One region of the Streptococcus sp. DD11 genome, then DNA from elsewhere that is predicted to be linked to it. Evidence: predicted binding sites of a transcription regulator. Region 1 holds the regulator's gene; the other holds the start of a gene.
The links. Region 1 encodes NrdR, which represses ribonucleotide reductase genes. Its sites were predicted from a motif close to ACACNATATATNGTGT; they were not measured.

Region 1 (4,375 bases):
TTCATCGCGCATCCAAGGGCTGGACTGCTCGGCGCCAATGTCATCCAAAATCAGCACCTGCGCTGTCTTGACGCCGTCAATCTTTTCCTTGACCAGACCGGAGCTGATGGCATTCTTCACATCCAGAACAAAGCTTGGATAATGCAGCAGAGTCGTAGAAACACTGCGCTTTTCCGATAAATCATGGGCCAGAGCTGCCATCATGTAGCTCTTGCCAACACCGAAATCCCCGTAGAGATAGAGAGCTTTTTGATAATCGGGATAGTCAGCCACAAAGTTGGTCAGAAGCTCAAAAGCCTGATAGCGGCCGACATCATCCAAGTCAATCTTAGCCAGACTGGCTTCCTTGAGACTGGCCGGCAGATTGATGAGATTAAGACGGCTGCGAACAGCCTCCTGCCGCTCCTGCTCAATCAGCTCCGGCGTTTCCTCATAAGAAACATCAGCGTATCCTTCATTCCGAACCAAGACCGGCTTGTAGCCCTTGGCAATGTAACTGTCATCCCCCAGCAGAAAACGGTTGCGCTCCGTGATATACTGATTAAACTTGGAAATGCTGCGCTGAATCTCAGCCTGCGACAGGCCTTCCTGCTGGATAAAAGCTGCTACATCAGGGTCTGCCATGATCTGCTTGACCAATTCCTGATAGTCAAACTGCCGCACTTTATTCATATGAGGCAGGGTCTGTCCGATTTTTTCCATTTAGTCGCTTCCTCCTTCAAGTTTGGCTAAGAGCCGGCGTTTTTGCTCTTCCAGTTCAGCCTGCTTTTCAGCGCTGGTTTCATTCTTATAATCCGGCTGACTCCAGTCAGGTACGTTGCTGGTCTGTCCTTTGGAAAAGGCCGGTTTTTTGCTGCCCTGCTGATGGCGCTCACGGATTTTGAGAACGGCTTCCTCAGCCGATTTGACACCCTGATAGGCAAAGTCATTGGCGGCTTTAAGGGCGTATTTTTCATTGACATTGGCCGAATCAACCTTATTAAAGGTCAGCAGCAGAATGACATTGATCACCTCATCAAGGAGACCTAGCTCTGCCAAATCCTGCAAGAGCTTTCGCTCAGTCCGCGTGATGGCTGCCTGACGCGTTTGCTTAATCTCTGCCAGAAACATCATCGGCGCCTTGCTCTTTGCCTCCCGGATAATGGAACGCTCCTGCTGGCTAAATTCGCTGTCAACAGGCCGCTGGGCCAGCTTCTGCTTCATGCGCTTGGTAGAAATGACCTGAGAAACTGCTGTTTCCTTAGCTAAGAGATAGGTCTCATACCAGGTCCATTTTTTCTGCTCTGCTATGGCAAAAAGCTCCAGCACGTCTTCCTTTTCATCCGCAAAGCGCAGATTTTCCTGCGCCATGCGCTGCTTGAAGTGCCCTAAGTCAAAATCGTTGACCTGGCGGGGACGTTCCTGCTGCTGATTTTCCAGACCAAATACCTGCATAAAAGGCTTGATCCGTTTTTGACCGCTGGCGCTCTCAGGTCTCAGCGCTTCCGCGGCCGCCTCGCCAATTTTCTTCTCCAGCAGCTTGCTGTAGACATTATGCTGGAAAAATTCATCGGCAGACAGGGGCGGATAAAGCTGCATCACATAGGCACCTTCTTCCTCATAAATAGTGAGCAGCCGCATAGCACTCAGTCGGTCCAGACTGCTTTCCAGAATGTCCATCCCAAAATCCAGATGATTGAGAATATGGCTGAACAGATGCTCTTTCTGGCCATTATCCCAGAAAGCCAAGAGATAAAGATAGAGAGCAGCCGCCTCCCTCCCTAAGATCGGAAGATAGAGCCGGGAAAAATTGCCCGTATCCTGACTGACCAGATGATTGCGCAAGAAAGAAAAATGATGATTTGGTTTCATTTATTTTTCCTTTTTCTTCTTGGAACCCTTGGTGATCTGCTTGAGCAGACTTTCCAGCTCACCTACATCCTTGAAACTCCGGTAGACGCTGGCAAAGCGGACATAGGTGATCTCATCTAGCTCGGCCAGCTCATCCATGACCAAGGAACCGATATATTCGCTGTTGATTTCATTGTCACTCTGACTGCGGACCTTTTGCTCAATCCGATTGACAATGGTCTCAATTTCATCGCTTGATACAGGCCTTTTCTGAGCAGAACGGATAATCCCGTTAAAAATTTTATCCCGAGAAAACTGTTCGCGTGTGCCGTCTTTTTTGACAACAACCAAGGTCCGCTCCTCTACACGCTCATAGGTTGTAAAACGGTGCTGGCACTCCTCGCACTCACGGCGGCGGCGGATGGTGTTCCCATCCTCAGCCTGCCGGCTGTCCACTACACTTGACTTACTCCCACCACATTTCGGACAACGCATGACATCCCTCCTAGAATCTTAATACTTCATTATAACACGTTTTCAAGAATAACAAAAGACAGCAGTTTGAGGTCTAAAAAGGGAGGAAAAGGAGCATGCAGATTTCTAAAAATTGGACAACATCAATCATTCTGTTATTCTTTTTTCTATCATTTCTTATATAATATTTTTGAAAACGCTATCATTTTATAAAAAGGAGATTATTCTGATGTTATCAAAGAAAAACATTGCAGCTTGCTCTTGTATCCTGCTGGCTTGCGTTACCCTTTCTGCCTGCTCTTCGAATACAGAAGATACCAAAGCCGTTTCCAACTCCTCCTCTTCTGCAAAAATTAGCTCAGCAAGTAGTCGGTCATCGGCACAAAAAGAAAAAAATAAAGCTGAAAAAGAGCGCCAACAAAAAGAGGCTGCAGAAAAAGCGGAACAGGAACGGATAGCACAAAGGCAACAGGAAGAAGCTCAGAAAGCCGCCGAAGCGAAAAAACAACAAGAAGAAGCTCAAAAAGCTGCCGAAGCGAAAAAACAACAAGAAGAAGCTCAGAAAGCTGCCGAAGCACAAAGGCAACAAGAAGAAGCTCAAAAAGCTGCCGAAGCGCAAAGGCAACAAGAAGAAGCTCAAAAAGCCGCCGAAGCGCAAAGGCAACAAGAAGAAGCCGCTGCTGCACAAGCAGCCCAAGCCAATGTCTACTACAAAAACTGTTCTGAAGCAAGAGCAGCCGGAGCTGCACCAGTCTATCAAGGCCAGCCTGGATACGGCCGCCACTTGGATCGAGACGGTGACGGTATCGGATGTGAACGATAAGCCAGAGACCAAGCAAAAACTTTTTATCGTCATTTAGTTTATCTTTTATTCCGTCGTTAACTCGCCTTGCTTTAACAGTCCGGGGGAGTGAGGCTGAGACAGACTCCCATGATAGCTGCGCCCTCACCCGCAAAAGGGAGTATCTTTGATAAGATACTGTATAAAAAGTCCTTCAGCCTCTTCTGTCCCACCGCCACTGCCAAAAGCAAAGGAAAAGACTGTAAATAGAAAAACGCATAAAAACAGGCTGTTCGAAAGCGCTGATTTTATGCGTTTTTTAATAAAATCTTTCGTCATATTTGGCTGGAAATAAAAACTTTATCCTGCCTGTTCTTTTGCCGGTGAGAACGCAGCCATCACAAGGGTGCGTCCCACCATCTTTTCTCTAAATTTTCACCTCTGCTTCTAAACCAAAGTGGTCGCTGACAACTGGACCATTTTGACCGTCAAAAACAACAGCTGAGCGTTCTGCCTTCATCCTCCGACTGGTGAAAATATAATCAATCTTCAGGGCAGACTGATTCTGATCCCAGCCAGCGATACCGCCTTCCACCGTCGCCTCTCCGACAGCCTCTGCAGCAGCCGTATGGCTGTCCTGCAGGTTCAGCGGGCTGGCCAACATGGTCTGATAACCTTCCTGATCGGCTGGATTATTGAAGTCTCCCATCAAAAGCAAAGGTGTCTCCGCTTTCAATAGCGCTGCTTGCAGCTTGGACCACTCGCTCTGAAACCCCTTGTCCCACCAAGACAGATGGCAGGATGCTGCCGTCAGCAGCTGACCTTCCACCTCTGTCTCCGCCAGCAGAACCTTGCGCGTCCGATAATCTGCAGGATTGTTGACTTTTGATACCAAAATTTCTCTAGGAGCCAGCGGCTTTCTGGATAAGATTGCCACCCCTTCATGATAAATGTCAAAGCCTATGTGATTATAGGCCCAGGACCAGTAGTAATCCAGTCCCTGTGCGGATAATTTCTCCGTCAGGCAGAGAGCGTAGTTATCCTGATGAAGGGCAATACTGCCCGACACTGCCTGATAAAGCGGAGCCTGAACAGCCTGTTCAGACTCCGTTAATTGATTGACTTCCTGCAGGCAAATGACATCATATTGTTCTTGAAGAATCCGCTCAGCTAGCCAATTGAGCTTTTTGTCTTGTTCTTCTTCTATCCAGCTATGAGTATTTAAAGTCAGGAATTTTGCCATGGTCTCTCTTTTCTATCTTACAGTTCAACTTTGGCGACAACTGTCTT
Region 2 (4,375 bases), on a different contig from region 1:
GAATAATTGTTTTTTTAAGTGAAGCGGACATCAGATTCAGCCGTCTCTCTGCTTTTTTGCTGTTTTTTGCGAATAGTAAAAATAAAGGGAGGATTGGATGACAGTGTTTGAAGTACTTTACGGCAGCCAACTGGTCTGGGAGAGCAGAGAATACCGCCGTTTTCGGGAATTGGAGAGTCTGGCTGCAAAGCCTAAAAAGAGAAAGGAAATGCAAGAGAAGGCTGACAGGAAGAAAGGAATTTGATATACTAGATAAGACTGATATCAAGGAGATTCTTTTTTATGTACGATACAAATGACGAGCCGGTTTTGGAAGTGTCTGAGGCCTCTTTAAGCAGAAGTGAACAGGCTGAGAGCCAGCCTGCAAAACTGGAGCCTGTTCCTTATGTTCTTGCTTTTTTATGCAGCTTGATTCTCAGCCTGCTCAGTGTGGTCAACCCTTTATTGACCCACTTGTCTACCAACCTGCAGTCGCAGAATCTGTATGCCGGCTGGGCCATGAGTCAGGGGCAGCTGCCTTATTCGCAGATTTATGGGACCAGCGGCCTGCTCTATTATTTCATTCTTTGGGCTGGCAGTCTGGTCTTTGGGCAGTTTCTGCTCATAGCTTTTCAAACACTGGCTCTGTGGCTGGCGGGCATTTTCCTGCATCGGACAGTGGCCCGGCTCAGACCCAAGCAAGGCTTGTCGCGCAGTCTCCTGCTGCTCTTTTACCTTTTGGTTTTTGCGCTGGGCTTTGGCGGTCTTTACTCCACTATATTTGTTTTTCCTTTTATCTTTTGGAATCTCTCTTTCTTAGTGCGCTATCTGCAGGACGATCTCAAGGATGAAAAGTTCATCTTATACGGTGCTTTCGGGGCCGTTGCCTTTATGATTGAGCCGATGGTCAGCCTTGTTTTTTATGCGCTGACCAGCTTGGTGCTCTTTGTCTACAATATCGTGAGCAAGCAGAAGGCCAGAGGTTTTTACCAGTTTTTGGCAGCACTGCTGGGCTTTTCGCTGATTTTCTATCCGCTGGGCTACTTTACCGTTGTCAATCAGACGTTCGGTCAGGCCATCAGCCAGGTGACCTATGCCTGGGATTCCTTTAACCTGCTCGGCAGCCATCTCCTCGGCAATCTGCTTTATTACGGTCTCTTGACGGTCGGTTTGGGCTTTGCATCAGCCTTTGCAGTCGGCCTGTTTACCAAGGCGGAGTCAACCAGCACGCGCGTGCTGCGCTTTATCGGTCTGCTGGGCCTGTTGGCAACGGTTTTAGGGGCGCTGGGTCTGCCGGACCAAGGCAGCTATCAGCTGCTGCCAGCCCTGCCTTTTGCTATGATTCTGCTGGCTCTCTGGTTTAATAAGGGCAAGAAGCAGGCGGGCCGCCACCGCAGGGACCGCCGCCAGCCTTCCCTCTGGTCCAGCTACATCGCCGGCCAGTTCTTCCTGCCGCTCCTGGCTCTGCTCTATCTAGTAGGCTATCCGCTGGTCAATGAATACCTGCTTTCCAGCGGTCAGTCTGCTGAAAGAGCTAGAGCAGCTCAGTATATTCAGGAAAAGAGCAGCGCGGACGATAGGGTGTATGCTTGGGACAATAGTGCCAGCCTCTATCAGGCCAGCGGCCGCAAGTCAGCTGTTTCCCTGCTTTCGCCCGCTCTTTATCTGGGAACGGCTGAAAATCGTCTGGGACTGCAAAGCGCTTTGGAAAATGTCCAGCCCAAGTTTATTTTGGTCAACAATCATCTGGAGCTGCTGTCTGATACCCGCCAAAATCTTTCTAAAAATTATAAAGAAACGGATCTCAAACTGAGCCATTTTAAACTTTACGAACTGAAGTAAATTATCAATATGTTGTGTATAAAATAAAATTTTTAAAAATTTTACACAACATATTGATTTTTTATTTTAACGTGCTATAATGATTCTTGTATCAATCATAGCATACTTTTTGAAAATCAGCCCGGAACAATCTGGGTCTGAAGCTGTCCGCTGCCAGCTGTACCGGCACTTTTTTTGCGGAAGTTTGTCCGCTGCTGCAAGGCCAAGCTGCTGTGGTTTGGGTGTACAGCAGAGCTGAGATGATTTTCATGAGTATCAGAAAGAGGATGTGTCCATGATGATTTTAAGAGAAGAAAAGTTTGAAACCATTCCAGCTGTTTATGTCGAAAAGCGGGACGGCCGCCGGGTGACTTTTGATGTTGCGAAGATTTACAAGGCTATGGTGCGGGCTGCGCAGGAAGTCGGCCCTCTGACGCCGATGCTGGAAGCCAAGCTTGAAACGATTACGGATCGCATTGTCGCTGAAATCACCGATCGTTTTGCCAAGTATGTCAAAATCTATGAGATTCAGAATATTGTAGAGCATGAGCTGCTCAATGCCAAGGAGTATACCATTGCAGAGAGCTACATTACCTACCGCACCCAGCGGGATTTTGAGCGCTCAAAAGCGACGGACATCAACTTTACCATCGACAAGCTCCTCAACAAGGACCAGACGGTAGTCAATGAAAATGCCAATAAAGACAGCGATGTCTTTAATACCCAGCGCGATCTGACAGCGGGGATTGTCGGCAAATCCATCGGACTGAAAATGCTGCCGCCCCATGTGGCCAATGCACATCAAAAAGGCGATATTCATTACCACGATCTGGACTACAGTCCCTATACACCGATGACCAACTGCTGCCTGATTGACTTTGCGGGGATGCTGAAGAATGGCTTTAAGATCGGCAATGCTGAAGTGGAAAGTCCCAAGTCTATCCAGACTGCGACAGCTCAGATTTCGCAAATCATCGCTAATGTAGCGTCAAGCCAGTACGGTGGCTGTTCGGCTGACCGGATTGATGAGGTTTTGGCGCCTTATGCTGCGCTGAATTATCAAAAACATCTGCGGGATGCGGAGCACTGGGTCCTGGAGGATAAGCGCGAGGACTATGCCTGGGAAAAGACCAAAAAGGATATCTATGATGCCATGCAGTCCTTGGAATATGAGATCAATACCCTCTTTACATCCAACGGTCAGACGCCTTTCACATCGCTGGGATTTGGCCTGGGGACCAATCGCTTTGAGCGGGAGATTCAAAAAGCCATTCTCAATATCCGTATCAAGGGGCTGGGATCCGAGCACCGCACAGCCATTTTCCCCAAGCTGATCTTTACCCTCAAGCGCGGCCTGAACTTAGAGCCCGGCACACCGAACTATGATATTAAAGAGCTGGCTTTGGAATGCGCCACCAAGCGGATGTATCCGGATGTGCTGTCCTATGACAAGATTATTGACCTGACCGGCTCCTTCAAGGTGCCCATGGGCTGCCGTTCCTTCCTGCAGGGCTGGAAGGACGAAAATGGGGACGAAGTCAACTCCGGCCGCATGAATCTGGGGGTTGTCACGGTTAATCTGCCGCGGATTGCCTTGGAGTCTGAGGGCGACCTTGCCAAGTTCTGGGAAATCTTTAATGAGCGCATGAATATCGCCGAAGATGCGCTGGTCTATCGGGTGGAGCGGACTAAGGAGGCCAGTCCGGCCAATGCGCCTATTCTCTACCAATATGGGGCCTTCGGCCGGCGCTTGGGCAAGTACGATCAGGTTGACCAGCTCTTTACCCACCGCCGGGCCACCGTTTCTCTGGGCTACATCGGCCTCTATGAAGTGGCAGCAGTCTTCTATGGCAGCGACTGGGAAAAAAATCCAGCAGCCAAGGAATTTACCGTTTCGATTGTCAAGGATATGAAGCGGCGCGTGGAAGAATGGTCTGAACAGTACGACTATCACTTCTCTGTCTATTCAACACCGTCTGAGAGTCTGACAGACCGTTTCTGCCGGCTGGATACGGAGAAGTTTGGTGTCATTGAGGATATTACTGACAAGGAGTACTATACCAATTCTTTCCACTACGATGTGCGCAAGAATCCGACGCCCTTTGAAAAGCTGGACTTTGAAAAGGTTTATCCAGAGGCCGGTGCTTCCGGCGGTTTTATCCACTACTGTGAATATCCGGTCCTGCAGCAGAATCCCAAAGCCCTAGAAGCTGTATGGGACTATGCTTACGATCGGGTCGGCTATCTGGGGACCAATACACCGATTGACCGCTGCTATCAGTGTGATTTTGAAGGAGATTTCACGCCGACTGAGCGGGGCTTCACCTGCCCTAACTGCGGCAACAGCGACCCCAAGACGGTAGATGTGGTCAAGCGGACCTGCGGCTATCTGGGCAATCCTCAGGCTCGGCCTATGGTCAAGGGCCGTCACAAGGAAATATCGGCCCGGGTTAAGCATATGAACGGTTCGACCATTAAGTATGAAGGAAATTAAGATGGGAAAATACCAACTAGATGACAAGGGAAAGGCTCAAGTACGGCGTTTCCACGAGAAGCACTCGCAGGGCGGCAGCGA

Region 2: the regulator NrdR is predicted to act here: its motif matches at 1,865-1,880, upstream of nrdD (anaerobic ribonucleoside-triphosphate reductase).

The regions. Positions count from the first base shown of each region.
Region 1 is NZ_KQ969393.1:83,038-87,412, reverse strand. Features, by position in the region: gene dnaI (primosomal protein DnaI) at 1-702, opposite strand, end outside; gene STRDD11_RS03690 (replication initiation and membrane attachment family protein) at 703-1,851, opposite strand; gene nrdR (transcriptional regulator NrdR) at 1,852-2,325, opposite strand; gene STRDD11_RS03680 (excalibur calcium-binding domain-containing protein) at 2,438-3,127, shown strand; gene STRDD11_RS03675 (endonuclease/exonuclease/phosphatase family protein) at 3,513-4,328, opposite strand; partial or broken gene STRDD11_RS03670 (PTS transporter subunit IIBC) at 4,346-4,375, opposite strand, start outside.
Region 2 is NZ_KQ969392.1:515,483-519,857, reverse strand. Features, by position in the region: gene STRDD11_RS13570 (hypothetical protein) at 98-244, shown strand; gene STRDD11_RS02440 (heme transporter CcmD) at 283-1,821, shown strand; gene nrdD (anaerobic ribonucleoside-triphosphate reductase) at 2,099-4,294, shown strand; gene STRDD11_RS02430 (hypothetical protein) at 4,296-4,375, shown strand, end outside.